2 regions of the Planomonospora antibiotica genome follow, and region 1 is predicted to be linked to the other one. Evidence: predicted binding sites of a transcription regulator. Region 1 holds the regulator's gene; the other holds the start of a gene.
What was found. The regulator HrcA, encoded in region 1, represses chaperone genes, less so after heat shock. The targets are predictions, from matches to a motif close to TTGGCACTCTCNNNNNGAGAGTGCCAA.
Positions count from the first base shown of each region.

Region 1 (15,171 bases):
CGACACGGGACCGGTGGCGGACCTGGTGCGGAAGGGGGCGTCGGCGACGGCGGAAGCGGTGCTGACGGACGATCCCAGAGAGACGAGGGGGCAGGCGTCGGTCTTCCGGAGGGAGAGCTTCGTCGTGCCCGCCAGGATCGAGACGGTGGTCACGGCCGCGGGCAGGACGCGGGTGCGGGCTCCGGTGGTGCTGCTCACCTCGGGAAAGGAGTGGCGGCCCCTGCTGCCGAGTCAGCGGATCGAGATCCGGGGGCGGTTCGGCCCGGCCGAGTCGGGAGAGCTGCTGGCCGCGGTGGTCCTCGTCCGGGACCCGCCGAGGGTGCTGAGCGGGCCGTCGGCGGTGCAGAACGCGGCGGGCGTGTTCCGGGCCGGTCTCCGGGCCGCCGCCGACGTGCTGCCACCGGACCGGCGCGGCCTGCTGCCAGGCCTGGTCGTCGGGGACGTGTCCCGCATGGACGAAGGGGTCAGGGCCGACTTCAAGGCAGCCGGGCTCAGCCACCTGACGGCGGTCAGCGGAGCCAATCTGGCGGTCGTCGCCGGAGCCGCCGTCGCGCTGGCCCGGACGGCGGGTCTGCCGCTCGCCGCCAGAGCGGTGCTCGCCGTCCTGGCGATGCTGGCCTTCGCGGTCATCGCCCGGCCGTCGCCCAGCGTGCTCCGAGCCCTCCTCATGGGCTCCGCCGCCGCCCTGGCACTCGGCACGGGCCGGTCCCGCGACGGTGTCGCGGCCCTGTCGGCGACCGTCCTGCTGCTGATCCTGTTCGACCCCGCGCTCGCCCGTTCGTACGGCTTCGCCCTGTCGGTGTGCGCCACCGGCGGCATCCTGGTGCTCGCTCCGCGCTGGCGCGACCGGATCTCGGGGCGGATGCCCCGGGTCCCCCGCTGGGCTGCCGAGGCGATCGCCGTGCCCGCCGCCGCGCAGGCCGCCGTCACCCCGGTGCTCGTGCTCATGTCGGGTCAGCTCGCCCCCGTCGCGATCCCCGCCAACCTCCTCGCGGGCCCGGCCGTCGCTCCGGCGACTCTGCTCGGCTTCGCCGCCGCGCTGGTCGCACCCGTGCTGATGCCGGTGGCCCGGTTGCTGGTCCATCCGGCGGGGCTGGCGACCGGATGGATCATCGAGGTGGCGGAGCACGCGGCGGGTTTCCCGCTGGCGGTGCTGCCATGGCCGGCCGGTCTCACCGGGCTGGTCCTGCTGGCCGCCGCCGCGCCGGTGGCCGTGCTGGCGCTGAGGCACCGCCGGGTGCGGTGGATCGCCGGTGCTCTGGCGGCCGGAGCGCTGGCGGCGGTCGTTCTCGTCGGGCCGGTGGTGGCCCGCTGGCCGCCGCGGGACTGGCTGCTGGTGGTCTGCGACGTCGGCCAGGGGGATGCCTTGCTGGTCGCCGCGGGGCCGGGCCGGGCGGTGGTCGTGGATGCGGGGTCGGATCCGGTGCAGGTGGACCGCTGTCTGCGCACCATGGGGGTCGAGGCGGTCCCGCTGGTCGTCCTGACCCATCCCCACTTCGACCATGTCGGCGGCCTGGACGGTGTGTTCCGCGGGCGCAGGGTGGGCGCCGCGCTGCTCGGCCCCGGCGGGGAGGGGAGGGAGAGCGTGCGGCTGCACGGTGACCTCGACCGCCGCGGGGTCACCCGGTGGACGGCCCGGCCGGGGATGCGTTGGCGCTTCGGACCGTCCGAGTTCACGGTCATCGGCCCGGCGGAAGGAGGAGGACGGGCCGCTCGCGGCGGAGGGGAGGGGACGGAGGTCAACAACGCCAGCGTCGTGATGCACGTGCGCTGGGCGGCCGGGACGGCGCTGCTCACCGGTGACATCGAGACCGAGGCCCAGGAGGATCTGCTCCGGCGGGGACTCCCGCCCGCCGACATCATCAAGATTCCTCACCACGGATCCGGAGGCCACCATCCGGGCTTCTTCGCGGCCTCCGGCGCCCGTGCGGCGCTGATCAGCGTCGGGGCGGGCAACGGCTACGGCCATCCGGCCTCCGCGACCCTGGCCCGGCTGAACCGGCTCGGTGTGCGGACCCACCGGACCGACGTGTCGGGGGATCTGGCGGTGGTGCTCCGTGACGGAGGCCTGGCGGTCGTCCCCCGGGGACGCTGAGTCGCCCGCGGCGGGTGCGTCGTCACGGGGGAGGTCCTGGGGGGAGGGGCAGGACCTCGTCCGGGCCGGCCGTCCAGGGGGAGGGGCGGGGCCCTCTAGGCGGGAGTCCTGGCCTGGCGGCGGAACTCGGTGTTCACATCGGCGGCGTAGACCGAGCGCTTGCACCGCGCACAGCGGTACATGATGGGGCCCTCGTCGAGGACCGTTCCGCAGCGCGGGCAGGTGTGACGGCGAATGGTGGACGTCATCATGGTTTTCACCTCCTCTGTCCTCTTCTGATAGTGCCCCGGAGCGCCTGCACTCCGATTGCGAATGGCTTGCTGATTGCGATTCGGTCGCCGTCACGTGGCATGCTGCTCGGCATGGCGGCAACCGATCCAGCACCCGTGACCCTGGTGACCGGCGACGAGGAACTGCTGGCAGATCGCGCGGTGGGCGAGGTGATCGCGGCGGTCCGGGCGGGGGAACCCGGCGCGGACGTCGTCGATCTGACGGGCGGAAAGGTGGAATCGGGCGAGGTGACCCGCTTGACCTCGCCGTCGTTGTTCGGTGACCGCTCCGTGGTGGTCATCCGCTCGGCGCAGGATCTGACGAAGGACGTCGTCTCCGAGGTCGTCTCCTACGCCGCGGACCCCTCTGACGACGCCGTGCTGGTCCTCGTCCATCCCGGAGGGGTGAAGGGCAAAGCCCTGGTCGACGGGGTGAAGAAGGCCGGAGCCCGGGTGGTCACCGTCAGCAAGCTGACCAAGCCCGCCGAACGGCTGGCCTTCGTGAAGGCCGAACTGAAGCGTGCGGGGCGGACCGTCAGCGGAGACGCGGCCGGAGCCCTGCTCGACGCGGTCGGCAACGACCTGCGGGAGCTCGCGGCGGCCTGCAGCCAGCTCGCCTTCGACACTCCGGGCAAGGCCGTCGACGAGGCCGCCGTGGCCCGCTACCACCGGGGCCGGGCGGAGGTCAGCGGGTTCACCGTGGCCGACTCCGCCATCGCGGGCAGACTGGGTGACGCGCTCGAGCAGGTGCGGTGGGCCCTGGCCACGGGGACGGCGCCGGTGCTGCTGGTGAGCGCACTCGCCAGAGGGCTGCGCTCGCTGGCCAAGGTGGGCGGAGCCCCGCGCAACCTGCGGGGCGGGCAGCTCGCCGCCCACCTCGGCATGCCGCCCTGGCAGGTCGGCCGGGTCCAGGAGCAGCTGAACGGCTGGGGGCCCGACGGCATCGCGCGTGCGCTCCAGGCGGTCGCCGCAGCGGACGAGCAGGTCAAGGGCGGCGGCGCGGATCCGGCCTACGCGCTGGAGCGGGCCGTCCAGACCATCGTGGCCAGCCGCGACGGCCGCTGACGGCCGTGCTGCGCGAAGCGGCCGGGCCCCGTGCGAGCGCCGTCCCGAGGGTCCGGCCTCCGGGACGGAGAGCGGGGCCGTGGAACGCCGAAGCGCCGCACCCCGGAACGGGGCACGGCGCTTCGGTGAAGAACCGGGACTACTTGGCGGTCGTCAGGGCGGCGGCGCGCTGGGCGATCGCCGACTTGCGGTTGGCGGCCTGGTTCTTGTGGATGACGCCCTTGCTGGCGGCCTTGTCCAGCTGACGGGAGGCGGCGCGCTGGAGCGCGATGGCCTCGTCGACGTTGCCCTGCTCGGCGGCCTCGCGGAACTTGCGGATCGCCGTCTTGAGGGACGACTTGACAGCCTTGTTACGCAGCCGGGCCTTCTCGTTCTGCCGGTTGCGCTTGATCTGGGACTTGATGTTCGCCACGAAGAAGCCTCGGTGATGTCGTCGGATGGGGCGCGCGGGCAGAGAGGGCGCGCCACACGCAGTTGAACAGGCTACCAACTGCCCAGGTGGTCGCTCAAATCGACGGCCGGGGCAGAAGGATGCATGTACAGCTTACCGTGCCGATCTCAGGGCCGGTACCAGGAACCGGTGTATTCGGCCCAGTCCTCGTCCGTGGCGGCGAAGTCCACGTAGAGCGCCAGCCCGAACCTCTCCCGCTGCCTTCCGTGGTGGGTCAGCGCCAGCCGCGCGCCCTCGGCCGCCGCGGCGACGCTCTCGGCCGCGTCGCCCCAGGGGAAGCCGTGGTCGTGGTAGGCGGGTGCGCCCAGCAGCAGGGTCTTGCCCTCGGGCACCAGCTCCAGGGCGATCTCGCCCTGCTGCACGACGTAGCCGCCGTAGAGCGAGCCGAGCGGCAGGTAGGAGTCGTAGGTCATGATCGCCACCTGGTCGGTGCGGGCCGCGACCTCGCCGAAGTAGTCCCGCAGCCAGTACTTGTCGTGGCCGATGACGGCGCGGGAGGCCGGGCGGAGACCGAGAAGGGGCTCGATCTGCGGGGTCGAGGTGGAAAGGACGCCGTCGCCGACGAGGGGGCGGGTCCTGTCCAGCAGGTCGAGGAAGTCCGCGTCGCCGCTGGTGATCGGCTCGAAGTTGTAGTGCACGCCGTCGAACCCGGCGGCCATGACGTCCCGCGCGCCGTCGAGCACACGCCGCCGGACGGCCGGGTCCCCCAGGTCGAGCCTTCCGCCGTTGACCTTCTGCCCGAGCCAGGCGGAGACGCGGACGTCCGGCAGTTCGGCCCGCCACCATTTCAGGAGATCCCGCGCGTTGGGATACTTCGCGGGCGGAAGCCCCCCGTTGAAGTCGAACGGGCCGGCGTGGACGTAGACGTCCCGGATCCCGGTGCCGCGCAGCCGTACGGCCAGGGCCTTCACATCGGCCTCGGTCCTGCGGCCGTCCACCCAGGCGTGTCCCAGCCAGAGGGCGTCGTGGCCGGTGCTCCGCGCCCAGGAGGCGGGCGTGCCGGCGAACTGGATCCAGAAGAAGGCCGCGACCATGGAGGGAAGCACCAGGAGGGCGGCCGTCACCGCGGCGAACACGCGCAGGCAGCGCCGTACCGTGATCTTTTTCGCCAACCGGAATTTCGTCATCCGGACATGGCACCCTGACCCGCCCGTTCCGTCAACGCGCGGGAGGCGGCGGCAGCGTGGGACGAGCGCCCGCGATGAGCGGTACGGCGGCGCCGGGGTGAGTGGTACGGCGAGCGCCGGGTGGGCGGTACGGCGGGCACCGGCGATGAGCGGTACGGCGGCGCCGGGACGGGCGGCGTGGCGGGTGGTGAGGGAAGCGTGGCGGCGGAGCGGCTCGCCCGGCGGCGTGAAGTCATCGCCCTTCTCGCTAAACTTGCTGGGAAGATAGCTGGATTTGCCAGCCCCTTGATCCACATCAATCCCGTCGAAACGGACACCGGTGCGTAATCAGCCTGGCCAGACCGATCCCGCGGTGATCCGCAACTTCTGCATCATCGCGCACATCGACCACGGCAAGTCGACGCTTGCCGACCGCATGCTGCAGATCACCGGCGTGGTCGACGACCGTTCCATGCGCGCCCAGTACCTCGACCGGATGGACATCGAGCGCGAGCGCGGCATCACCATCAAGTCCCAGGCGGTCCGGCTGCCGTGGAAGGTCGGCGGGACCGACCACGTCCTCAACATGATCGACACCCCGGGGCACGTGGACTTCACCTACGAGGTCTCCCGGTCGCTGCAGGCGTGCGAGGGCGCGATCCTGCTGGTCGACGCGGCGCAGGGGATCGAGGCGCAGACGCTGGCCAACCTCTACCTGGCCATGAACGCCGACATGACGATCATCCCGGTGCTCAACAAGATCGACCTGCCCGCGGCCCAGCCGGAGAAGTACGCCGCGGAGATCGCGCACCTCATCGGCTGCGAGCCGGAGGACGTGCTGAAGGTCTCCGGCAAGACCGGCGTCGGCGTCCGCGAGCTCCTGGACCACGTGGTCGAGCGGGTCCCGGCCCCGGTCGGCGCGGCCGAGGCGCCCGCCCGTGCGCTGATCTTCGACTCGGTCTACGACACCTACCGCGGCGTCATCACCTACGTCCGGGTGATGGACGGCCACCTGGGCAAGCGCGAGCGCATCCTGATGATGTCCACCGCCGCGACCCACGAGACGCTGGAGATCGGCGTCATCTCGCCGGAGCCGAAGATCGCCGACCACGGTCTCGGCGTCGGCGAGGTGGGCTATCTGATCACCGGCGTGAAGGACGTCCGCCAGTCGCGCGTGGGCGACACCGTGACCTCCGTGACGCGGCCCGCCGCAGAGGCGCTCGGCGGCTACGAGCACCCCAAGCCGATGGTCTTCTCCGGCCTCTACCCGGTCGACGGCGACGACTACCCGGAGCTGCGCGAGGCCCTCGACAAGCTCCAGCTCAACGACGCCGCCCTGGTCTACGAGCCCGAGACGTCGGCGGCGCTGGGCTTCGGCTTCCGCTGCGGCTTCCTCGGCCTGCTCCACATGGAGATCGTCCGCGAGCGACTGGAGCGGGAGTTCAACCTCTCGCTCATCTCCACCGCGCCGAACGTGGTCTACCGGGTGATCATGGAGGACGGCAAGGAGGTCGTCGTCACCAACCCGTCGGAGTTCCCCACCGGCAAGGTGGACAAGGTCTTCGAGCCGATGGTGAAGTCGACCGTGCTGGTCCCCTCGGAGTTCATCGGCGCGATCATGGAGCTCTGCCAGAACCGGCGCGGCAACCTGCAGGGCATGGACTACCTGTCGGAGGACCGTGTCGAGATCCGCTACACCATGCCGCTCGGCGAGATCATCTTCGACTTCTTCGACCAGCTCAAGTCCCGCACGCGCGGTTACGCCTCGCTCGACTACGAGCCCTCCGGCGAGCAGGAGTCGGAGCTGGTCAAGGTCGACATCCTGCTGCAGGGCGAGGCCGTCGACGCCTTCAGTGCCATCGTGCACAAGGACAAGGCGTACGGCTACGGCGTCGAGATGGCCAAGAAGCTCCGCGAGCTGATCCCGCGGCAGCAGTTCGAGGTGCCGATCCAGGCCGCCATCGGCGCCCGGGTCATCGCCCGTGAGAACATCCGCGCCATCCGCAAGGACGTCCTCGCCAAGTGCTACGGCGGCGACATCTCCCGTAAGCGCAAGCTGCTGGAGAAGCAGAAGGAGGGCAAGAAGCGGATGAAGATGGTCGGCCGGGTGGAGGTCCCCCAGGAGGCTTTCGTCGCCGCGCTGTCCACCGAGTCCTCCACCGACAAGCCCAAGAAGTAGCCCCGCGGGGGAGCCGGGGGCGGGCACCGGCCGGTGCCCGCCCCCGCCCTCTTCTCCCGCGGCCGTTCACGCCGCGGCCGATCCCCGGCGGGCCCCCGCGTTCGTGGGCGGGGCCCGCCGGAGCCGTCAGCGCAGGACCCTGTACAGGGCCGAGGACAGCGAACCCTTGGCGTCGTCCTGGTCGAGCGACCACATCATGGAGCCGCCGAGGCCCTTCAGGCGGATGTAGAGCGCCTTCTGGGTCACGACCGCCGGGTCGTCGTAGGACCAGAACTCGTTGCCGTCGTAGAGCCACATGGCGCCGGTGCGCAGGTCGCGGTGGCGCTTGCCGGGCCTGTTCACCAGCTCCTTGTAGTCGTCGGTGCCGGCGGCCCACTTGCCCTGCGCGGGGCCGGTGCTGGTGCCGTACAGGCCGTTCCTGCCGCCCTTGACGCCCGTCCAGCCCTGGCCGTAGGCGGGCACGCCGACCACGATCTTCCTGGCGGGGGCGCCGCGCGACAGGTAGTCGCGGACGGTCTGGTCGACGCTGTAGGTGAACTCGTGCGGGTCGCGCCGGTCGGTGAACAGGTTGCCGTTGTGACCGGTGACCTTCTCCCACGAGCCCTGCAGGTCGTAGCCCTGGATGTTGCCGAAGGTCAGGTTCCTGAAGACCTCCCGGACGTCGAAGCCCGCGTCGATCTTCGCCGCCGAGGCGGGGAGGTAGGCGGTGATCTCGCTCTTCGGGTCGTACTCGTTCATCTGGCGGCGGAGCTCGGCGAGGAACAGCGTGAAGTTCCGCCGGTCCTCGGGCCGGATCACGTTGCCCTCGTTGCCCTCGGAGCCGGGCCACTCCCAGTCGAGGTCGATGCCGTCGAAGACGCCGGCGCCGCTCCCGGCCGGCATGCCGGTCAGGTCGCCCTTGAGCCAGAGGTCGATGCAGGAGGCGGCCAGCCTGCTGCGGCCCTCGGGGGTGAGGACGGCGTCGGAGAAGTACTTCGAGCCGCTCCACCCGCCGAGCGAGATCAGCGCCTTGAGGCCCGGGTGCTTGGCCTTGAGCTCCTTGATCTGGTTCAGGTTGCCCTTGAGCACCTGGTCGGCGGTGTCGCCGACGCCGTCCACGCTGTGCGCGTCGTCCATCGGCATCTGCCAGTCGGCCCAGGGGTCGGCCGAGACGCAGGAGCCTTCCTCGCTGACGTTGCCGAAGGCGTAGTTGAGGTGGGTCAGCTTGGCGGCGGCGCCGCTGGTGTCGACGTCCTTGACGAAGAACTGGCGGCCGTAGACGCCCCACTGGATGAAGTAGCCGACCCGCTTGAAGCGCTCGCCGTGGCCGGTCTGCGCCTCGGCGTGGGCGGCGGCGGGGGTGACTGCGGCGGCGAGGCCGGTGGCGATGACCGCCGCGACCATCGGCCGGAGGAATCTCTTCACGGATTCTCCAACGTTCGGGGGGAGAACTTATAGGAAACTTTCCTTTAAGTTTTCCCGGATCGTAGGCGCGGCCGATCTACGCGTCAACGGCCTGCCGCCGAATTGCTGCACAGCGGTGCGCCCTCCCGCTCCGGTCGCGCCGGCGCCCGCCGCCCCGGGAGGCGTGCGGCCGGCCGTCCCGCCGCCGTCCCGGGCACCACGGCGGGGACGGCAGACTTGGGAGGTGCCATCCACACTTCCCGACGGCGATCCCGTACCGGCCTCCGGAGAGCTGCCCGACAGCGCGCTCGCCGGTCTCGGCACGCGGCCCTTCGGCTTCTACGTCCACGTGCCCTTCTGCGTGACCCGGTGCGGTTACTGCGACTTCAACACCTACACGGCGTCCGAACTCGGTCCCGGCGCCTCGCACGCGGACTACGCCGGCACCGCGATCGAGGAGGTGCGGCGGGCCCGCGCGATCCTGGGAGGCGCCGGCCCGAGGGTCGAGACCGTGTTCTTCGGCGGCGGCACCCCCACCCTGCTGCCCGCCCGCGACCTGGTGCGGATCCTCGGCGCGATCGACGAGGAGTTCGGCCTGGCCCCGGGCGCCGAGGTGACCACCGAGGCCAACCCCGAGTCCGTCGGCCCGGCCTACCTGGCCGAGCTGCGGCGCGGCGGGTTCACCCGGATGAGCTTCGGCATGCAGAGCGCCCGCGAGCACGTGCTCGCGGTGCTGGACCGCCGGCACACGCCCGGCCGGGCGGTGCAGGCCGTACGGGAGGCCAGGGCGGAGGGGTTCGAGCACGTCAACCTGGACCTGATCTACAGCACGCCGGGGGAGAGCGACGACGACTGGCGGGCCTCGCTGGCCGCGGCGATCGAGGCCGGGCCCGACCACGTGTCGGCGTACTCGCTGATCGTGGAGGAGGGCACCCGGCTCGCCGCCCGGATCCGGCGCGGGGAGCTGCCGATGCCCGACGACGACGTGGCCGCGGACCGCTACCTCATCGCCGAGGAGATGCTCACCGGGGCGGGCTTCGGCTGGTACGAGGTGTCGAACTGGGCGACCTCGCCGCAGGCGCGCTGCCGCCACAACCTGCTCTACTGGACCGGCGGCGACTGGTGGGGCGTCGGCCCCGGCGCGCACAGCCATGTCGGCGGCACGCGGTGGTGGAACGTCAAGCACCCGGCGGCCTACGCCGGGCGCCTGGCCGCGGGGGCCTCACCCGCGCACGCGCGGGAGGTGCTGGCACCGCAGGACCGCGCGGTGGAGCGGCTGATGCTGGAGCTGCGGCTGGCCGACGGCTTCCCGCTGGCGGAGATCGACCGCCCCGTCGTGGTGGCCAGGGCGCTGGGCGGCGGCCTGCTGGAGACCGAGCCGTTCAAGCGGGGCCGCGCGGTGCTGACGCTCCGCGGCCGCCTGCTGGCCGACGCCCTGGTGCGCGACCTGGTCAGCTGATCCGCCCGGCCGGCTGATGCGCGGGCCGTCCGTCAGCTGACGAAGCGGACGGACATCGGATAGCGGTAGCTCTCCCCGCGGTTGGCCGCCACGGCGGCGAGGACCATGAAGACGACCGACCCGATCCAGATCAGGGGCAGCAGCAGGAAGCCGATGAAGACGAACATCAGCACCGAGGCGACGACGTAGGCGATCATCAGCGTGAGCTGGAAGTTCAGCGCCTCGGCGGCCTGGTCCCGCACGTAGGGGGACTCGTCCCGCTTGACCAGGTACATCACCAGGGGACCGAGGAACCCGGTGAGCAGGCCCAGCAGGTGGGAGACCATGGCCAGGGTGGTGTCGTCGGTGCCGGGACGCGGGCCGTACGACCCGTACCGGCCGTGGCGGCCGTACGGGTCGTAGGGCCCGTACGGTTCGGGGAAGCCGGGCGCGGGCCGGGCGTAGGGGTCGTGAGCGCCGTAGGGGCCGGGCGCCGCCTGGCCGTACGGGTCGTAGGGGCCGGGTGCCGCCTGGCCGTACGGGTCGTAGGGGCCGGGTGCCGCCTGGCCGTACGGATCGTAGGGGCCGTGTCCCCGGCCGGGCCGCGCCGGGTCGTCTCCTTCGGACCCCTGCCGGGGCTCCCCGGGGTTCTCGCTCATGGACCCTCCTGGTGGGTCTTCGGGATCAGCCGGCCTCGTCGGGGGCCGTCACGAAGTCGATCAGCTCCTCGACCGGGCCGAGCAGCTCCGGCTCGAGGTCAGCATATGTCGCGACCGCCCCGAGGATCCGGCGCCAGGCGTCACCGGGTTCCAGGTCCCAGCCCAGGGCGGCGACGACGCCCTCCTTCCACGGCCGGCCGCGGGGCACGGAGGGCCAGGCGGGGATGCCGAGCACCGACGGCTTGACCGCCTGCCAGACGTCCACGAAGGGGTGGCCGACGACCAGCACGTGCGGGGAGGTGATCCGCTCGGCGATCCGGCTCTCCTTCGACCCGGCGACCAGGTGGTCGACGAGCACGCCCAGCCGGCGGCCCGGGCCGGGCCGGAACTCCTCGACGATCGCGGGCAGGTGGTCGACGCCCTCGAGGTACTCCACGACCACGCCCTCCACCCGCAGGTCGTGGCCCCAGACCCGCTCGACGAGCGCGGCGTCGTGCACGCCCTCGACGTAGATCCGGCTCTCCCGGGCGACGCGGGCGCGCAGCCCCTCCACCGCGATGGAGCCGGAGGCGCTGCGCCGGGGGGCCTTCGGGGCGGAGGCGGGCCGCACCAGGGTGACGACCCGGCCCTCCAGCAGGAACGCGGCGGGCTCCAGCGGGAACACCCGCCGCCGCCCGAACCGGTCCTCCAGGGTGACGGCCTCCTTGTCGCAGGCGACCACCGCACCGCAGAAGCCGCCCTCGGCGTCCTCCACGACCAGGTCGGGCTCCGCCGGGACCTGGGGGATCGTCCCCCTGCCCGGCCGCCGCCAGTCGCCCGCCAGCACGTCGCGCTCGTACATCGCCCCTCCTGCGTCCGTGTCGACGCATGGGACGCTAGCAGCGGACGGGGCGGGGCCGCGATCACCCGCGGTAGGGGCCGGTCGGTCCCCACCCGGGGGCCGGGGCGGTGGCGAGCTTGCGGGCGCGGCTCCGCTTCACCAGCACCACGATGGTCACGACGATGGCGAGCAGGACGCCGAGGCCCGGGATCAGGAACAGGGCCACGACGCCGCCCACGAGGGCGTCGGCGGCCAGCTCGCGGCCCACGCCGAAGCGGGCCTGGCCCCCGTCCTCGACGGAGCAGCCGAGCTTGTACTCGCCCGCCCGGTCGACGCCGATCCGGAAGGCCAGCTCCCAGGGGATCCCGTCGCTGCCGGTGACGGTCGTCTGCACGAGCGAGTTCTCCAGCCGGCCCTGGGTCCCCTCCTGGAAACCGCACTGGAACTTGGTCCCCTGGGCCGCGGAGACGTAGAGGGCGGGGCTCTCGGCCGGGTCCAGCTCGACGGTGAAGACCTCGCCGGGGCCGTAGGAGGCCGGGGGCGCGGCGCCGTTGGCGAAGCTGAGGACGCCACCGACGGATATCGCGATGCCCGCGATCACGGAGACCACCGCGAGCAGCCAGGCGCCCACGATCCAGCCGATGCTCGGGCCCGCCTTCACCTTCGGCGGCGGTCCCTGCGGGGCGCCGTAGCCGGGCGGGGCGTAGCCGTAGGAGGGGGCGCCGCCGTACGGCTGGGCGGAGGGGTGCTGCGCCGGCTGCTGGGCGGGGTGCCGGGGGGTGCCGGAGGGGGAGGCGAAGCCACCGGAGGGGTTGCCGAAATCGTGTGACATAAGGCAAGTGTGGAGGTTGTCGCTTGTATCCGAATAGCAGTTGACTTGACGACCGTGCGGACCCCGGTTGCGGGCCGCGTCATCCCACCCCGCGGGCGGGAGCCGTACACTGGCACTCGGGAACACCGAGTGCCAGATCCGGTGTTCTCCGTTCGGGCGCACAGGGTGCAGGCAGGGAGGTGAGCACGTTGGTCGATGACCGCAAGCTCGCGGTGCTTCGCGCCATCGTCGAGGACTTCGTGTCCACCAACGAACCGGTGGGCTCCAAGGCTCTGGTCGAGCGGCACAACCTGGGGGTGTCGCCCGCGACGATCCGCAACGACATGGCGGTGCTGGAGGAGCAGGGCTACATCGCCCAGCCGCACACCAGCGCCGGGCGGGTGCCCACCGACAAGGGCTACCGGCTGTTCGTCGACCGGCTCTCCCAGGTCAAGCCGCTGTCGGGGGCCGAGCGCCGGGCCATCGAGACGTTCCTGGCGGGCGCGGTGGACATCGACGACGTCGTGACGCGCACCGTGCGGCTGCTGGCGCAGCTCACCCGGCAGGTCGCCGTGGTGCAGTACCCGTCGCTGACCAGCTCCACGGTCCGGCACGTCGAACTGGTCCCGCTGAGCGAGCGCCGCCTGATGTTCGTGCTCATCACCAACACCGGCCGGGTGGAGCAGCGCGTGGTCGAACTGCCCGACGTGGTGGACGAGGGCCGCGTCGCCCACCTGCGCGCCGTGCTCAACGCCTGCCTGGACGGCTGCGGGCTGACCAGCGTCCCGGACAAGGTCGCCGACCTGCCCGAGCGGCTGCCGGCCGAGGACCGGCCGCTGGCCGCCACGGTCCTGTCGGTGCTCCTGGAGTCCCTGGTGGAGCGCCAGGAGGAGAAGATCGTCTTTGCGGGGGCCGCCAACCTCGCGGGGGCCGATTTCACCGTCGGCCTGCGCGACGTGCTGGAGGCGCTGGAGGAGCAGGTCGTGCTCATGCGCCTGCTCGGCGAGACCTCCGACCCGTCCACACTGACCGTGCGGATCGGTTCGGAGAACCCCTACACCGGACTGCAGGGGACGTCGATCGTCGCCGCCGGATACGGTTCGGGGGACAAGCAACTGGCCCGGCTCGGTGTGCTGGGGCCGACACGAATGGACTACCCGGTCACGATGGGCGCGGTGCGCGCGGTGGCACGCTACGTCAGCCAGATCCTGGCTGCATCCTAAGAGGTCGACTAAGTGGCTAAGAGTGACTACTACGGCACCCTCGGGGTGCGCCGTGACGCCAGTGCGGAAGAGATCAAGAAGGCCTACCGCCGGCTGGCCCGTGAGCTGCACCCTGACGTGAACCCCGATCCCGCGACCCAGGAGCGGTTCAAGGAGATCACCCAGGCCTACGAGGTGCTGTCAGACCCGGGCAAGCGGCAGATGTACGACCTGGGCGGCGACCCGTTCGGCGGAGCCGGCGGCGGTGCGGGGGCCGGCGGGTTCGGTGCGGGCTTCCCGTTCAGCGACATCATGGACGCCTTCTTCGGCACGGCCGCCGGGGGCGGCGGGCGCGGCCCCCGGTCCCGGGCCCGCCGGGGGCGCAACGCCACCATCCGGGTCGAGCTCGACCTGCGCGAGTCCGCCTTCGGCACCACCCGCGAGCTGACCGTCGACACCGCCGTGCTCTGCGAGGTCTGCACCGGCTCCGGGGCCGCGGCCGGCACCCACCCCGACACCTGCGACATGTGCAACGGCCGGGGCGAGGTGTCCCAGGTCACCCGCTCCTTCCTGGGCCAGGTCATGACCTCCCGCCCCTGCCCCCAGTGCGGCGGGTTCGGCTCGATCATCCGCCACCCCTGCCAGGAGTGCTCCGGCGACGGCAGGGTCCGCACCCGGCGCACCATCAAGGTCCGCATCCCGGCCGGGGTGGAGGACGGCACCCACATCCAGCTCGCCGGCGAAGGCGAGATCGGCCCCGGCGGCGGTCCTCCCGGCGACCTGTTCCTGGAGATCGTCGAGCGCCCGCACGAGATCTTCGAACGGCGCGGCGACGACCTGCACTGCACCGTGCAGATTCCGATGGCCGCCGCCGCGCTCGGCACGATCCTGACCGTGGAGACCCTCGACGGCGCCGAGGAGATCGACGTCCGGCCCGGCACCCAGTCCGGGCAGACCATCTCCCTGTACGGCAGAGGCGTCCAGCGCCTCAACGAGACCGGCCGCGGCGACCTGCTCATCCACGTCAACGTCGAGACCCCCACCCGCCTGGACGCGGCTCAGGAGGAGCTCCTGAAGGAGCTGGCCAGGCTCCGCGGCGAGGAGCGGCCCCCCGGCAAGTTCGCCCCCGGCCAGCAGGGCTTCTTCTCGCGCCTGCGGGACGCGTTCAACGGCCGATGACCGCCCCCGTCTTCCTGGCGGACCCGGCGGACCTGGTCCTGTCCGAGTTCACGTTCGGCGGGCCGGAGGGGCGCCACGCCGCGGCCGTACGGCGGCTGCGGGAGGGCGAGCGGCTCGACCTGACCGACGGGGCGGGCGCCGTGGCCGAGTGCGTGGTCCTGGCCCCGGGCAAGGACTCGCTGCGGGTGGAGGTGCTGCGCCGCTACGAGGTGCCCGAGCCCCGGCCGCGCCTGGTCGTGGTCCAGGGACTGCCCAAGGGCGAGCGCGGCGAGCTGGCCGTGGAGATGATGACGGAGGCCGGGGTCGACGTCATCGTGCCCTGGGCCGCGCTGCGCTGCGTCACCCGGTGGAAGGGCGAGCGGGAGGCCAAGTCGCTGGCGCGGTGGCGCTCCACCGCGCGGGAGGCGGGCAAGCAGTCACGCCGGTTCCGGCTGCCGGAGGTGGCCGCGCCGGCGGGCACGGCCGAGGTGGCCGCGCTGCTGTCGGCCGCGGCGCTGGGGATCGTGCTGCACGA
Region 1 covers NZ_BMQE01000001.1:23,880-39,050, forward strand. Annotated here, with positions in the region: gene IEZ06_RS00110 (ComEC/Rec2 family competence protein) at 1-2,095, shown strand, start outside; gene IEZ06_RS00115 (hypothetical protein) at 2,191-2,346, opposite strand; gene holA (DNA polymerase III subunit delta) at 2,458-3,429, shown strand; gene rpsT (30S ribosomal protein S20) at 3,569-3,841, opposite strand; gene IEZ06_RS00130 (glycoside hydrolase family 18 protein) at 3,988-5,007, opposite strand; gene lepA (translation elongation factor 4) at 5,327-7,165, shown strand; gene IEZ06_RS00140 (glycoside hydrolase family 18 protein) at 7,292-8,569, opposite strand; gene hemW (radical SAM family heme chaperone HemW) at 8,793-10,007, shown strand; gene IEZ06_RS00150 (DUF4870 domain-containing protein) at 10,040-10,645, opposite strand; gene IEZ06_RS00155 (DUF3097 domain-containing protein) at 10,671-11,486, opposite strand; gene IEZ06_RS00160 (hypothetical protein) at 11,548-12,297, opposite strand; gene hrcA (heat-inducible transcriptional repressor HrcA) at 12,486-13,499, shown strand; gene dnaJ (molecular chaperone DnaJ) at 13,512-14,657, shown strand; gene IEZ06_RS00175 (16S rRNA (uracil(1498)-N(3))-methyltransferase) at 14,654-15,171, shown strand, end outside.

Region 2 (15,171 bases), on a different contig from region 1:
GACCCGGAGCATCGCCGGGGTCAGGCTGAGGTGGTAGTCCTGGACCAGCACCTGCGCGCCGTGCGCGGCCTCCTCGGCCAGCGCCACGGCGAACGCGGCGTTGTAGGACTGGTAGGACTCCCATTCCCGGCGGAAGCGCGCGTCGAAGTGCGGGGTGTTGGCGGTGTCGTAGAGCAGGTGGTGGACGAACCAGAGGGTGGAGTTGGCCACCGCGTTGTAGGCCCGGTGGAACGTCGCCGGCGGGATGTCCAGCATGCGCAGCGCGCCGGTGTCGTAGCCGGCCTGGTCGATGCGGCCGCCGGGCGCCAGCCGTACGGCGCCGCGGTCGCCGTCGGAGAGCGCGGCGCAGACCCAGAGCATGTCCAGCTCCTTGGCCACCTCGGACAGGCCGGACACCAGCCCGCCGCCGCCCCTGCGCATGCACAGGGAGCCGTCCTCCGAAACGGTGAACGAGACGGGACCACGATTGGACGCCACCAGGATCGTGTTCATCTGTTCTTCCTCGTCTAGGACATGCCCCTTGTCTCCTGCCTACTGCGGACGGCGGCCTGTCGCCCCGCCCCGGGGCACGCTTGCCCCAGAGGTTAACCAAACATTGCCCCCGCCCGTAGGATGTCCAGCGACCGTGATCGCTGATGGGGGCTCGGGATGGCGCTGGACGAGACGACCGAGGCACTGGCCCGCGCGGCCGCCCAGGGCGACCACCGCGCGCTGGGCGAGCTGCTCAAGCGGATCGAGCCCGACGTGCTGCGGCACTGCGGGCGGATCCTGCCCTACCGGCAGGACGCCGAGGAGGCGTGCCAGGACACCCTGCTGGCGGTGGCCCGCAACATCGGCCGCTTCGAGGGCCGGGCCCGGTTCACCACCTGGCTGCACATCGTGACGGCCAACTGCGCCCGGACGACCTACCGCTCGCTGAAGCGCCGGGCGGCCGAGCAGAGCTCCGACGAGCTGCCGCTGCAGAAGCCCGACGTGGCCCGGGTGAGCGTGATCGCCGGCTCCCGGCTGGACCTGCTCGACGTGATGGAGTCACTGGAGGCCGAGAAGCCCGATCTGGCCCAGGCGCTGGTGTTGCGCGACATCTGCCAGCTCGACTACAACGAGGTGGCCGAGCAGCTCGGCATCCCGCTGGGCACCGCCAAGTCCCGCATCCACCAGGCGCGCAAGTACGTCCAGAACGCGCTGGGCGACGCCTACGGCTTCTGACCCGGCCCGGTGCACCCGCTCCGGGTGTCCGCCGGTCGACACATCCCGTCTCGGAAAGTGAGATGGATGGTCGAAGCGGTGAGCGGCCGGGGTAGAGTGCTTGCAACCTGCTCATCAGGTTCGACAACTGAATATTGCTCATCCAGAGGGGTGGAGGGACCGGCCCTGCGAAGCCCCGGCAACCCTCCCGGTTCAAGACTCGTGATCTGACGAGGTCGGCCGGGACAGGTGCCAATTCCGGTCTGTGACCAAGGTGGTCGCAGACGAAGATGAGGGAAAGGCCTCGCTTCATGGCGCTCGCAAGCACTGAAACCACCACCACCTCCCTTGACTTCGGTCCGGCCGTCGCGCTCTCCTGCCGCGAATGCGGGGCGCGCTCCCCGCTCGGCCCGGACTTCGCCTGTACCGAGTGTTTCGGCCCCCTCGAGATCGCCTACGAGTTCCCCCGGGTCACCCGCGAGCAGATCGCCGCGGGGCCGGCGAACATCTGGCGCTACCGCGCGCTGCTCCCCGTCCCGGCGGACGTGGCCTCCAAGCGCAACATGGCCCCCGGCTGGACCAAGCTGGTCAAGGCCGACAACCTCGCCCGCGAGCTGGGCCTGCGCTCCCTGCACGTGAAGGACGACTCGGGCAACCCCACGCACTCCTTCAAGGACCGCGTGGTGGCCATCGCGGTCGAGGCGGCCCGCAACTTCGGCTTCCACACCCTGTCCTGCTCCTCCACCGGCAACCTCGCGGGCGCGGTCACCGCGGCCGCCGCGCGCGCCGGACTGGACGCCTGCGTGTTCATCCCCTCCGACCTGGAGCAGGCCAAGATCGTCATGGCCTCGGTGTACGGCGGGCGCCTGGTGGCCATCGACGGCAGCTACGACGACGTGAACCGCTTCTGCTCGGAGCTCATCGGCGACGAGCTGGGCGACCGGTGGGGCTTCGTCAACGTCAACCTCCGCCCGTACTACGCGGAGGGCTCCAAGACGCTGGCCTACGAGATCGCCGAGCAGCTCGGCTGGCGGCTCCCCGACCAGATCGTCGTCCCGGTGGCCTCCGGCTCCCAGCTGACGAAGATCGACAAGGGGTTCAAGGAGCTGGTCGCCCTCGGGCTCGTCGAGGACCGGCCGTACAAGATCTTCGCCGCGCAGGCCGAGGGGTGCTCGCCCGTCTCGGCGGCCTACAAGGCCGGCCACGACGTGATCCGCCCGGTCAAGCCGGACACCATCGCCAAGTCGCTGGCGATCGGCAACCCGGCCGACGGCCCGTACGTCCTGGACATCGCCCGGCGCACCGGCGGCGCGGTGGAGGACGTCACGGACGCCGAGATCGTCGACGCGATCAGGCTGCTGGCCCGGACCGAGGGCATCTTCGCCGAGACCGCGGGCGGCGTCACCGTCGGCGTGCTCCGCAAGCTGGTCGCCGAGGGCAGGCTCGACCCCGACGCCGAGACGGTCGTCCTCAACACCGGGGAGGGGCTCAAGACCCTCGACGCGGTGGCCGACCACGCCCGGCCCACCGCGGTCATCCGGCCGTCGCTTGACGCATTCCGTGCCGCCCTCGCCTGAGAACTCCTGAAAGGTACTGGACTATGAGCGTTTCTGTGCGGATTCCGACGATTCTTCGCACGTACACCAATGGCGCCGCCGAGGTGGGCGGAGAGGGTGCGACCCTGCGGGAGGTTCTGGAGAAGCTCGACGCGGACTTCCCCGGCATCGGCGCCCGGATTCTCGATGAAACGGGCAAGATCCGGCGTTTTGTCAACGTTTACGTGGGAGAAGAGGACGTCCGTTTCGCGGACAACCTCGAGACCGCCACGCCGTCCGGGGTCCAGATCTCCATCATCCCGGCGGTCGCCGGGGGCTGATCCCCTCGGGCCGTCCAGGCCGCTCCGGGAGCTCCCGGGGCCTCCGCCACCCCCGCGACACCCGTACGCCGCTCCGGCCGCGTACGGGTGTCGTGCTTTGTAGCGTCCGTTCATAACCGGGACGCGAGGAAATAATGCAATATTGAACCAAACGGCGCGAGGGCAAAAGCTTGTTCTCCTGCCAAAGGCGCCGGTAAACGGATGATTAGTGGATTGACTCTGTTGCCCTACGGTGTCCCACAGGTATGGTCGAGAACGATCGATGCGGACGAGGTCTTCGCCGCGGAGATCGAAGGCTTCGCGAGTGGAATGGGCGTGGTCTTCAGGGCCGGTAAGAGGAGTCGGAAGTGGCGCAGGGCACCGTCAAATGGTTCAACGCGGACAAGGGCTACGGCTTCATCGCGGTAGACGGTGGTAAGGATGTTTTCGTCCATTACTCCGCGATCCTGATGGACGGCTATCGTGCGCTCGAGCAAGGCCAGCGGGTCGAGTTCGAGATCACCCAGGGGCAGAAGGGGCCGCAGGCGGAGGCCGTCCGGACCGTCTGAGGCGGTCGGCCGGCGGATGCGCCGGAGACGGCCGGGACCCCCGCGGCAGTGCGGTCCGCGCGGATCCCCCACGTGTCGGCCCGGCCCACCGGACGCCCGGAGGGCCGGGCCTTCGCGTTCCCGCACCCGGTGCCTGCCGGCGCGCCGTGCGGCGGGAGGTTCCCGTGGCGGAGAGGGGGTCGTCCGCCCGGCTTCGCCCCGATCCGGCGCCTTCGCTCTGGGCGGAGCCCAGCTCAGGAGGGCGTAGCTTGCACTCGGCAGGGTAGAGTGCTAAACAGTTCGTTGGCACTCTCTGTTCGAGAGTGCCAACCCTGGATCGAGACGATGGGACCCGCCGAACGGAGTCGCGGGTCCACATGCCGTCGCGGGCGTCGGCTCGATCCGGTGCACGCCACCCTGTGTTTGGGAGGTCTAGCCGTATGGCAGCCAAGATGATCGCGTTTGACGAGGACGCCCGGCGCGGTCTCGAGCGTGGTATGAACCAGCTCGCGGACGCCGTGAAGGTGACCCTCGGCCCCAAGGGCCGTAACGTCGTTCTGGAGAAGAAGTGGGGCGCCCCCACGATCACCAACGACGGTGTCTCCATCGCCAAGGAGATCGAGCTCGAGGACCCGTGGGAGAAGATCGGGGCCGAGCTCGTCAAGGAAGTCGCCAAGAAGACCGACGACGTCGCGGGTGACGGCACCACCACCGCCACCGTGCTCGCCCAGGCGCTGGTCCGCGAGGGCCTGCGCAACGTCGCCGCCGGCGCCAACCCGATGGCCCTGAAGAAGGGCATCGAGGCCGCCGTCGAGCGCGTCAGCGAGGAGCTCTCCAAGCTGGCCAAGGACGTGGAGACGAAGGCGCAGATCGCCTCCACGGCCTCCATCTCCGCGGGCGACCCGCAGATCGGCGAGATGATCGCCGAGGCGATGGACAAGGTCGGCAAGGAAGGCGTCATCACCGTCGAGGAGAGCAACACCTTCGGCCTGGAGCTCGAGCTCACCGAGGGCATGCGCTTCGACAAGGGTTACATCTCGCCCTACTTCGTGACCGACCCGGAGCGTATGGAGGCCGTCCTCGACGACCCGTACATCCTCGTCGTCAACTCCAAGGTGTCCGCCAACAAGGACCTGCTCCCGGTCCTCGACAAGGTCGTGCAGGCCGGCAAGCCGCTGCTGATCATCGCCGAGGACGTCGAGGGCGAGGCCCTGGCCACCCTGGTCGTCAACAAGATCCGCGGCCTGTTCCGCTCGGTCGCCGTCAAGGCCCCGGGCTTCGGCGACCGCCGCAAGGCGATGCTGGGCGACATCGGCGTCCTGACCGGCGCCCAGGTCATCAGCGAGGACCTCGGTCTCAAGCTCGAGTCCACCGCGCTGGAGCAGCTCGGCCGCGCCCGCCAGGTCATCATCACCAAGGACGAGACCACCATCGTCGACGGTGCCGGTGACGCCGAGCAGATCGCCGGCCGGGTCAACCAGATCCGCGCCGAGATCGAGAACACCGACTCCGACTACGACCGCGAGAAGCTCCAGGAGCGTCTCGCCAAGCTGGCCGGCGGCGTCGCCGTCATCAAGGCCGGCGCGGCGACCGAGGTCGAGCTCAAGGAGCGCAAGCACCGCATCGAGGACGCCGTGCGCAACGCCAAGGCGGCCGTCGAGGAGGGCATCGTCCCCGGCGGTGGCGTGGCCCTGCTGCAGGCCGGCGCCAAGGCGTTCGACAAGCTCGAGCTGCTCGGTGACGAGGCCACCGGCGCCGCGATCGTCCGCAAGGCGCTCGAGGAGCCGCTGAAGCAGATCGCCGTCAACGCCGGCCTCGAGGGCGGCGTCGTGGTGGAGAAGGTGCGCAACCTCACCCCGGGTGAGGGCCTGAACGCCGCCACCGGCGACTACGTCAACATGTTCGAGTCGGGCATCATCGACCCGGCCAAGGTGACCCGTTCCGCTCTGCAGAACGCGGCGTCCATCGCGGCGCTGTTCCTCACCACCGAGGCCGTCATCGCCGAGAAGCCCGAGAAGAACCCCGCTCCGGCCGGCGGCATGCCGGGCGGCGGCGACATGGACTTCTAGTCCGGCGCCTGCTCGAAGAAGAGGCCGGTCCCGCACGGGACCGGCCCTTTCCTTTTCCCGGCTTCCGCGCGGTCCCCTCCGCGCGGCCGGGTCAGCCGGTCAGCTGGGGCGGGAGGTCCCTGGCGTGCAGCACAGTCAGGGACGTGACCGCGCGGGTCAGCACCACGTACAGCCTGGCCAGGCCCCGGGGTTCGGCCTCCACGATGTCGGCCGGCTCGACCACGATGACGTGGTCGTACTCCAGGCCCTTGGCCAGGCTCGCGGGGACGACCAGGAGGCGGTGCTCCTCGACGGAGTCGGGCGCCAGCACGCGGTGGTCGAACCCGGACAGCGCCTCGGAGGCGGCGGAGACCCGGGCGTCGGCGACGATGACGCCGATCGAGCCCTCCCGGGAGAGCGCCTGCGCGGCGGCCTCCGCCAGGGACGCGGCCGGGTCGGGCGCGGGCCGTACGGACAGGGAGCCCGCGCCGGGACGGAGCGACCGGGGCGCGGCCAGGCCGGGGGCGACGGAGGGCAGCAGGCGGGCGGCGTAGTCCAGGACCTCGCGGGGCACGCGGAAGCCCAGGGTCAGCTCGGTCACCGCGCCCCCGCCGCCGTCCTCCCCGTCGCCCGGCGGGAAGCCGAGGTGGTGCAGGACCTCGGTCCAGGAGCGCGCCGACCACGGAGTGGTGCCCTGGGCGAGGTCGCCCAGGACGGTGGCCGACCCCGTACGGCACCGCCGCCCCAGGGCGCGCAGCTGCATCGCCGACAGGTCCTGGGCCTCGTCCACGACCAGGTGGCCGAGGGACGGGGTGCGCTCCATCATGTCCCCGAGCTCGTCCAGCAGCGCGCTGTCGGCCGCCGACCACTTCGCCGAGCGGAACGACTTGGGCGGCCTGGTCCACAGCAGCGCGGCCTGCTCGTCCGGGGTGAGGTCGTCCCTGGCCGAGGCGGCCAGGAACGCGGGGTCGCTCAGCAACCGGTGCAGGACCTGCTGGGGGGTGAGCTTGGGCCAGACCTGCTCCACCAGCTGCTTGACCGGCTTGGAGCGGGCGACGGCGTCCTGCACCCGGTCGTCGGGGGACTCGCCGCGCTGCTCCATCCGGACCAGCACCAGGTGGGCCAGGCGCTGGGCGAGGGTCGCGCGGCCGGGGTTGTAGCGGGTGGTGCCGCGCAGGGCGGCGACGATCTCGCGGACCTCGTGGTCGGCCACCCGGTAGCGGTTGATCCCCCGGGTGTACAGCAGGCCCTCGGCCGGTTTGACGATGTGCGCCCAGAGCGCCCGCCGCAGCACCGGCACCATCCGGGCGTCGCCCTTGACCGCGGCCACCGCGGGGTCCTCCGGGGCGGCGTGATCGCCGAGCATCCCGGCGACCGTGGTCTGGTCGACCTTGACCTCGCCCAGGGCGGGGAGCACCGAGGAGATGTAGGACAGGAAGGCCCGGTTGGGTCCGACGATCATCACGCCGGACCGGGCGAGCTTCTCCCGGTGGGTGAAGAGCAGGTAGGCGGCGCGGTGCAGGCCGACGGCGGTCTTCCCGGTGCCGGGGGCGCCCTGGACGCACACGGTCCGGGTCAGCTCGGAGCGGACGATCTCGTCCTGGTCGGGCTGGATGGTCGCGACGATGTCGCGCATCGGGCCGGAGCGGGGCCGCTCGATCTCCTCGGTGAGGATCTTCGACTGCCGGAGCACCTCCCCCTGGTCGAGCCGCTCGTCCTCGAAGGCGGTGAGTTCGCCGCCGTGGTAGCCGAACCGGCGGCGGCGCGAGACGCCCATCGGGTCGGACGGGCTGGCCTGGTAGAACGCCCGGGAGATCGGGGCCCGCCAGTCGACGACCAGGGGGCGGCTGCGGTCGTCGTGGACGTGCCGGCGCCCGACGTGGACGGTGCCCGGCAGGTCGTCGGCGACGGAGCGGTCGAGCCGCCCGAAGAAGAGGGGGGTGCCGGAGTGGTCGGCGAGCGCGGCCACCCGCTGGTCCAGCAGCGCCTGCAGGATCTGCTGGGAGACCCAGTCTCCGGCGGCGTCCGAGGACAGGGACTGCGCGTGCTCGCGCATCGCGCGCAGGGCGGCCCGGGAGACGGCCAGGTGCTCGCGCTCGGCGGCGAGGATCCGGGCCGCGGACGCTTCGTCGGACGCCTCGTCCGATGCCTCTTCGGAGGGCCGGGGGGCGGGTGGACGGTCCGGGGAGGGACCTGGGGCGGAGGGCGGATCGTCCGGGGAGGGACCGGCGTCCGGGCCGGAGAGCAGTCCTTCGGTGGGCATGCGGAAATCGCCTCGCATTCGTAAACGGAGGTGGTGGTCATCAGGCAGCGAATCGACTAGCTTACCGAGGGGCCGGACAGCGCTCAAAAGGATTGTTTCCGTGCCCGGGAGACCGGACGGCGCGCCGCCACGTGCGGCGGCACGGGCTCCCCGCCCACCGGAGGGAGGCCCGGTGCGGTGCGGCGACCCGGCCGTTCAGCCGGGTGCCGCCGCAGCCGAACGGGATTCGCGAAAAGGCGCGCGTTTCACCGGGGAAATGAGCGGCAGGTGACTGTCCGGTGACCGTCCGTCATTTCTGTGCGGGGCGCCAAAAAGGTAGGCAAATCTGGTGGAGCGTGCAGAATACGGGGTATGCCGCCACTGTTTGTCGCGGTCCGAGGAGGGGGTGGTTCCTTTGTCGAAGACCCGCGGGCTCTCGTGGATCTGACAGAGGCCATGCGGTGCTCGCCGGCGGGATCTCAGTCGCCGGCGAGCACGTCGTCCGCGTCGATGATCTGGTAGGCGTATCCCTGCTCGGCCAGGAACCTCTGCCGGTGCGCGGCGAACTCCTGGTCGACGGTGTCCCGGCTGACCACCGAGTAGAACCTGGCTCCGCCCCCGCCCGACTTGGGCCGCAGCACCCGGCCGAGCCGCTGGGCCTCCTCCTGGCGTGAGCCGAACGTCCCCGACACCTGGACGGCCACCGACGCCTCCGGCAGGTCGATGGAGAAGTTGGCGACCTTGGACACGACCAGGACCCGGATCTCCCGGTCGCGGAAGGCCTGGAAGAGCCGCTCCCGCTCCTTGACCTTGGTGTCCCCCTTGATCACCGGAGCGCCCAGGTGCTCGCCGAGCTCGTCGAGCTGGTCGATGTACTGCCCGATGACCAGCACCTGCTCGTCCGGGTGCCGGTTCACCAGCGCCTCGGTCACGCGGGTCTTGGACGGCGTGGTGGCGCAGAACCGGTAGCGCTCCTCGGCCTCGGCCATCGCGTAGGCGAGCCGCTCGTCGTCGGTGAGCGTCACCCGGACCTCGACGCAGTCCGCCGGGGCGATCCAGCCCTGGTTCTCCATGTCCTTCCACGGCGCGTCGTAGCGCTTGGGGCCGATCAGCGAGAACACGTCGCCCTCCCTGCCGTCCTCGCGCACCAGCGTCGCGGTCAGCCCGACCCGCCGCCTGGCCTGCAGGTCGGCGGTCATCCGGAAGATCGGCGCGGGCAGCAGGTGCACCTCGTCGTAGATGACCAGCCCCCAGTCGCGGGCGTCGAACAGCTCCAGATGGCGGTAGGCGCCCTGCCGTCGCGTCGTCATCACCTGGTAGGTGGCGATGGTGACCGGGCGGATCTCCTTCTTGGTCCCGGTGTACTCGCCGATCTCGTCCTCGGTCAGCGACGTCCGCCTGACCAGCTCCTGCTTCCACTGGTGGGCCGAGACCGTGTTGGTCACCAGGATCAGCGTGGTGGCCTGGGCGTGCGCCATCGCCGCCGCGCCCACGATCGTCTTCCCCGCGCCGCAGGGCAGCACGACCACGCCCGAACCGCCGTGCCAGAACGCCTCGGCCGCCTCCCGCTGGTACGGGCGCAGCTCCCAGCCGTCCTCGGCCAGCGTGATCGGGTGGTGCTCGCCGTCGACGTAGCCGGCGAGGTCCTCGGCCGGCCAGCCCAGCTTGAGCAGGAGCTGCTTGATGTTGCCGCGCTCGCTCGGGTGGACCGCCACGGCGTCGCCGTCGGCGCCGTCCAGCCGCTCGCCCAGCAGCGGCTGGATCTTCTTGGAGCGCAGCACCTCCTCCAGCACCGCGCGGTCGGTGCTGGTCAGGACGAGCCCGTGCACGGGGTGCTTCTCCAGCCGGAGCCGGCCGTAGCGCGCCATGGTCTCGGCGATGTCCACCAGCAGCGCGTGCGGCACCGGGTAGCGGCTGTGGGTGATCAGCGCGTCGATCACCTGCTCGGCGTCGTGGCCCGCGGCCCGCGCGTTCCACAGCGCCAGCGGGGTCACCCGGTAGGTGTGCACGTGCTCGGGCGCGCGCTCCAGCTCGGCGAACGGCGCGATCGCCTTCCGGCACGCGTCGGCCTGCTCATGGTCGACTTCCAGTAGAAGCGTCTTGTCGGACTGGACGATCAGCGGGCCGTCGGCCACAGACTTCTCCCTCGTGTACGGCTACCGCCTATCCAACGCCGGATGACGACCCCGCAGTCCCGGATCGGGCAGATTTCAGAGGGAGCCGCTGGCGGCCGCCACGAACAGGGCGATCAGGCCCAGCAGGAGCAGCCCGAAGTTGGTGCCGATGCTGATCCAGGTCCACTTGAGCAGCTTCCTGGCGTAGGCGGTGTCGGCCTCGACCTTGCTGAGCGCGATCCCCGACAGGATGGCTCCGATGAGACCGCCGATGCTGACGTAGCAGCTCATCGCCAGCACGATGCTGATGACCAGCGCGACGATCGCGTGCGTCCTGGTGCCGTCGACGTTCTGCTGCGGCCGGGGGCCGTACGGGCCGCCGTAGCCCGGGGAGGCGTAGCCCGTGGCCCCGTAGCCGGGGTCGTAGCCCTGGGCCCCGTAGCCGGGGTCGTAGGCCGTGGCCCCGTAGCCCTGGGCCCCGTAGCCGGGGTCGTAGGCCGTGGCCCCGTAGCCCTGGGCCCCGTAGCCGGAGTCGTACGCCTGGGAGCCGTGGCCCGGGTCGTAGCCGGGGGAGCCGTACGACTGGGAGCCGTGGCCCTGCCCGTGACCGGCTTGGCCGTAGGGGTCGTGGGGGGCGCCGTGGCCCTGCCGGTGCGGGTCGTGACCGGAGGGCTGCCCGCCGTATCCCGAGGTCGGGCCGGGGCCCGTGCTGTAGGGGCTCTTCCAGTCGTCCGGGTTCGGGCTGGGGCCTTCGGGGGTGCCACTGCTCACGGGGGAACTCGCCTCACCTCTAAGAACGGTCTGGGTCAACAGATATCACGACCCGGACGGAACGGTCACAAAGATGCAGGGACGGACACCTCGCCGCCGGGCCGCCGGGGGCGGGGCGCGGGCCGCGTCCGGGACCGCCGGGAGCGGGATCCGGCCCGCCGCCCTGACGCGGCCCGGAGCCCCCGGACCCGGGCCCGGCCTACGGCTGGACGTCGGCCACCCCGGTGATGCGGTGCAGGGCGAAGCGGTGGACCGCGGCCCGGGTCTCGTCGTAGGCGGTGAGGTAGCCGCCCTCCATGCGGGCGGGTTCGAGGATGCGGCTGGTGGCGTTGCCCTGCGAGTCGAGGTAGCCGATCCAGACCTGCGACCCCTGCCGGATGGCCTCGCGCAGGGCGCCGATCGTGGCGGTCGCGGGGGAGCGGGGGACCTGCCCGTCGGGGGCGGCCGCGGGCTTGCGGCGGGCCCGGTGGGCGGCGTCCCCGGCGCGCACCGCGCGGACGGCGGCCGTGATCACGTCGGCGTCCAGGCCGGCGGCCGCGACCGGGGCACGGAGCTGCGGCGGGCCCTCGGTCCTGCGCACGTCCAGCCGGGTGATGATCACGTCGCCCTCCAGGGACTCGGCCACCGGGGCGTAACCCATCGCGCGCAGCGAGTCGACCAGGGGCGCGCGGGCGGTCTTGGACGCGATCACGGTGGGCGCCAGGCGGCGCAGCCGCAGCGGGGCGGCGCGCCGGTCGGCCATCACCTCGTCGAGCGCGGAGGGGTCGTCGCAGCGGATGTAGGAGCCGGCCGTGCCGACCCGCATGCGGCCGTGGCGGCGGGCCACGTCGGTGACCAGGTAGCTGAGCGGCTGCGGGACCGGCGTGGTCGAGTGCCGCTCCAGCATGGCCAGCATCTCGTCGGCGCCCTGCCCGGCGTCCAGCGCCCGCCGGATCGAGTGCTCGCCGAACCGGTAGACCGTCGCGCCGCCGGTGGACTCCACGTCGGCGGCGAGCGCCAGCCAGCGGCCCAGCTCGCCGGTGAGCGGGCCCGGCGCCACCGCGGTCAGGTCGGCCTGGAGCAGCACGTGGTCGAGCGGCACGGGCAGCAGCGGGGCCAGCAGCCCGGCGGCCGCTCCCGCACCGGTCTCCGTCCCGGCGGCCGCCGCCGGACCGGTCCCGGCACGCCCCGAGGTGTCGCCGCCGGCCTGGACGGGCAGCAGGGCGCGGCCGTGGCGGGCGAGGGCGCCGAGACCGGTGATCCCGATCTGCTCGGCCTCGCGCAGGGTGAACTCCACCAGCCGGTCGCGGTGGGGGCCGCGGCGGCGCGGCTGCTCCCAGGCCAGGCGCTCCCGGACCGCGTCGAGGGTCGGCGCCAGCGGCGCGGTCGCGGCGTCCCCGGCCGCGGCCAGGACGCCGAGCACGGCCGCGCGGACCTCCGGCGCGGCGGCGCGGCGCAGATCGGGGTGGAGCGCGTTGAGCAGCCGGTCGCGCTCGTCTCGGTCACCGATCACCCCCGGCACGCGGTCCGTGGCGAGCCAGGTCGACGCCAGCGCGACCCAGCGCTCCTCGGTGGCGCGCACCCGCCAGCCGTCGTAGACGGGGGTGGGCATCCAGTCGCCGTCGACCGCGCCGCTCGCCGCCACCAGGCCGGCGGCGTGCGCCACCTCGATGACCAGGCCGGCCGCCCAGTCGGGCAGGTCGAGCAGGGCCGCGGCGCGCTTCAGGTCGCGCACGGCCAGGCCCCCGCCGCGGAGCACGCCGGGAGGCTCGGCGCTCCACCGCTCGCAGAGCTCCTCCACTGCGCGGGTGAACGCGAACGCCTGCCCGGCGGCCGTCCGGTCGGTGAGATCGCGCTTGCGCCCGGCGCCGTCCAGCGGCGGGGGGACGGGACGGAGATCGCGGTGGATCCGGTCGCCGCGCAGGAACAGCCCGACCTCGCGCGGCAGCACGACGGACTCCTCCCCGGTCGCGCAGAGCAGCGCCCGGGCGAGCAGCTGCTCGATCGGCGACCGGGCGGTGGCGGCCCGCACCTCGCGGCGGGCGTTGGCCACCCGGCCGCTGGCCGGGCCCCAGGCCAGCTCGTCGAGGGCGGACCGGGCCTGCGGGGAGACCTCCGCGACCAGCCGGGCGACGACCTCGGGATCGGCCAGCAGCGTGCCGAGGGCCTCGGCGGTGTCGCCGCTCCCGCCGAGGTCCTCGACCAGCTCGGCCAGGCGCTCCCGGTGGTAGTGCCGGAACGCCTCCCGGGCCGGCGGGCCCAGGCCCGCGGGGCCGTCCAGGACCTCCCGCACGCCGGGGGCCGGGACCAGGGCGCGGTCGGGCCCGTAGACCAGGGCCAGCGTCCGCAGCCGGTCGACGGTCTCCCTGAACCCGGCCTCGAAGACGGAGTCCGCCGGTCCGGACAGCGCACGGGCCAGTTTGGCGCGGAGCGGCCGGTAGGAGACCGGGGAGGGGAGCACGGCGAGCGTCTCGACGACCGCGAAGGTGAAGCGGTCGAGCCGGTCGAGCACCCTGCCGACCGCCGACGGGCTGCTCGCCCGCCCGGCCAGCCCCTCGACGTGGGCGGGGACGGGGGTGATGAGTTCGGGGCGCAGGGCGACGAGCTCCCGCAGCTGCTCATCGCTCCGGCCGCGCAGCCACTTGGTGAACTCCGTGCTCATTCCCACCATGCTAGGAGCCCTCGCCGACAACGCGTGGACCGGTACGGCCCGGGGAGTCCGGCCGGCGGGGAACCGGTGGCCGGGCCCGGCGGATCTCCCGCACGGAGCCGGTGGCCGGGTCTAGCCGATCGCCTGCACGGCGGGGCTCGGCATGAGGCCGAGCGCGAGCCGTACCCAGGAGTCGACGAAGCGGTCCTTCTCGGCGCGGCCGGGGGGCTCGCCCACGGTCTCCTGGAACAGGCGGTAGTGGATGACCGCGCCGCCCAGCACCGCCCCGATCGCGGGCCAGTCGAGGTCGGCCCCGGCGTACTCGGGCTGGGCCCGGAACCACGTGGTGATCGCGTCGAACATGGGCTGCAGCAGGCCCTCGCGCACCACCGCGACCAGCTCGGGGAACTGGCTGAGGTCGCGGAAGAAGACGCGCGTCAGCTCGCTCTCCTCACGCACCTTGGCCAGCCCCGACCGGCACAGGTGGGCCAGGCGCTCCTCGATGGCCAGGTCCGCCTCGACGGTGCTCATCTCCGCCAGGGTCTCGGCGATCTGCGCGCTGGTCCGGGCGGCGTGCTCGTTCATCGCCGCGGCGAGCACCTCGTACTTCGACTTGAAGTGCCGGTAGAGCCCTCCGGCGCCGGGGGACAGCCCGGAGGCGGCCTCGATCTCGGCGACCGAGGTCGCCGAGTAGCCCCGTTCGGCGAACAGGCGCAGGGCCTCGTCGATGATCCGCTCGCGCGTCGATCTGGTCATTTGTCTGCAGATACCTCCGTCATGACCCTATCCAGTCGCGACCTGTCAGGGTGCGGCTCACCGGACGAGACCGGCGGGCTCGGGTGCGCCGGCGCGCACCGGTGGACCCGTCGGCCGGGGGAGTAAGCGACTCCTTTCGCCAAGGGTTCCACAGCCGCCGCCGCGGCGTACAGCGAGGGGCCCGGCCGCGCGGGGCGGTGTACGGCGAGGGCCCGGCCGCGCGGGGCGGCGCAGGCTGGATTACCTGTGGCTTGCCCTGCTTTGGCATGCTGCGGGGCATGCACTCGGTGGGATTCGACCTGGACATGACGCTCGCGGACACCCGCGCGGGGATCGCCGCCGTCTACGACGAGCTGTCGCTGCGGATCGGGGTGCCCATCGACAGCGCCGCGGTGGTGGCGCGGCTGGGGCCCCCGCTGGAGCTGGAGCTGGCCAACTGGCTCCCGGCGGACGAGATCCCCGCCGCCGCCGCGATCTTCCGTTCCCTCTACCCTTCGATCGCCGTCCCCGCCACCACCCCGCTGCCCGGCGCCCGGGAGGCCGTCGCGGCCGTACGGCGCGCGGGCGGCCGGATCGTCGTGGTCACCGGCAAGAACGCCGGGGACGCCGTGCGGACCGTGGAGTTCCTCGGCCTGGACGTCGGCGAGGTCGCGGGCTCGGTGTTCGGCGCCGCCAAGGGTCCGGCCCTCGCGGCGTTCGGCGCGGCCGCCTACGTCGGGGACCACGTCGCCGACATCGAGGCGGCGCGGGCGGGGGGCGCCGTCAGCGTGGCGGTGGCGACGGGGCCCTACCGGGCGGGGGAGCTGCGCGAGCACGGGGCCGACGTCGTGCTGGGCGATCTGATGGAGTTCGCCGGGTGGTTCGACGGGTGGCGCAGCGTCGCTGCGGTCGGGTGATTCGTCCCTTTTTACACGGTCGCTCTGAACGGCCTATGGGCATAACCTACTTCCATCCCCTACACCACAGTCTGAACGAGGTCACCCCTGTGCCGAGTGGCAAGGTCAAGTGGTACGACGCCGACAA
Region 2 covers NZ_BMQE01000037.1:36,424-51,594, reverse strand. Annotated here, with positions in the region: gene IEZ06_RS26685 (alpha,alpha-trehalose-phosphate synthase (UDP-forming)) at 1-492, opposite strand, end outside; gene IEZ06_RS26680 (RNA polymerase sigma factor) at 649-1,206, shown strand; SAM riboswitch class I at 1,342-1,482, shown strand; gene thrC (threonine synthase) at 1,497-2,762, shown strand; gene IEZ06_RS26670 (MoaD/ThiS family protein) at 2,786-3,061, shown strand; gene IEZ06_RS26665 (cold-shock protein) at 3,409-3,609, shown strand; gene groL (chaperonin GroEL) at 4,029-5,657, shown strand; gene IEZ06_RS26655 (HelD family protein) at 5,749-7,899, opposite strand; gene IEZ06_RS26650 (DNA repair helicase XPB) at 8,358-10,013, opposite strand; gene IEZ06_RS26645 (chromosomal replication initiator protein DnaA) at 10,089-10,763, opposite strand; gene IEZ06_RS26640 (helicase-associated domain-containing protein) at 10,963-13,404, opposite strand; gene IEZ06_RS26635 (TetR/AcrR family transcriptional regulator) at 13,525-14,148, opposite strand; gene IEZ06_RS26630 (HAD family hydrolase) at 14,427-15,044, shown strand; gene IEZ06_RS26625 (cold-shock protein) at 15,134-15,171, shown strand, end outside.
Region 2: a site for HrcA is predicted at 3,892-3,918, ahead of groL (chaperonin GroEL). Genes of this name have one in related genera too.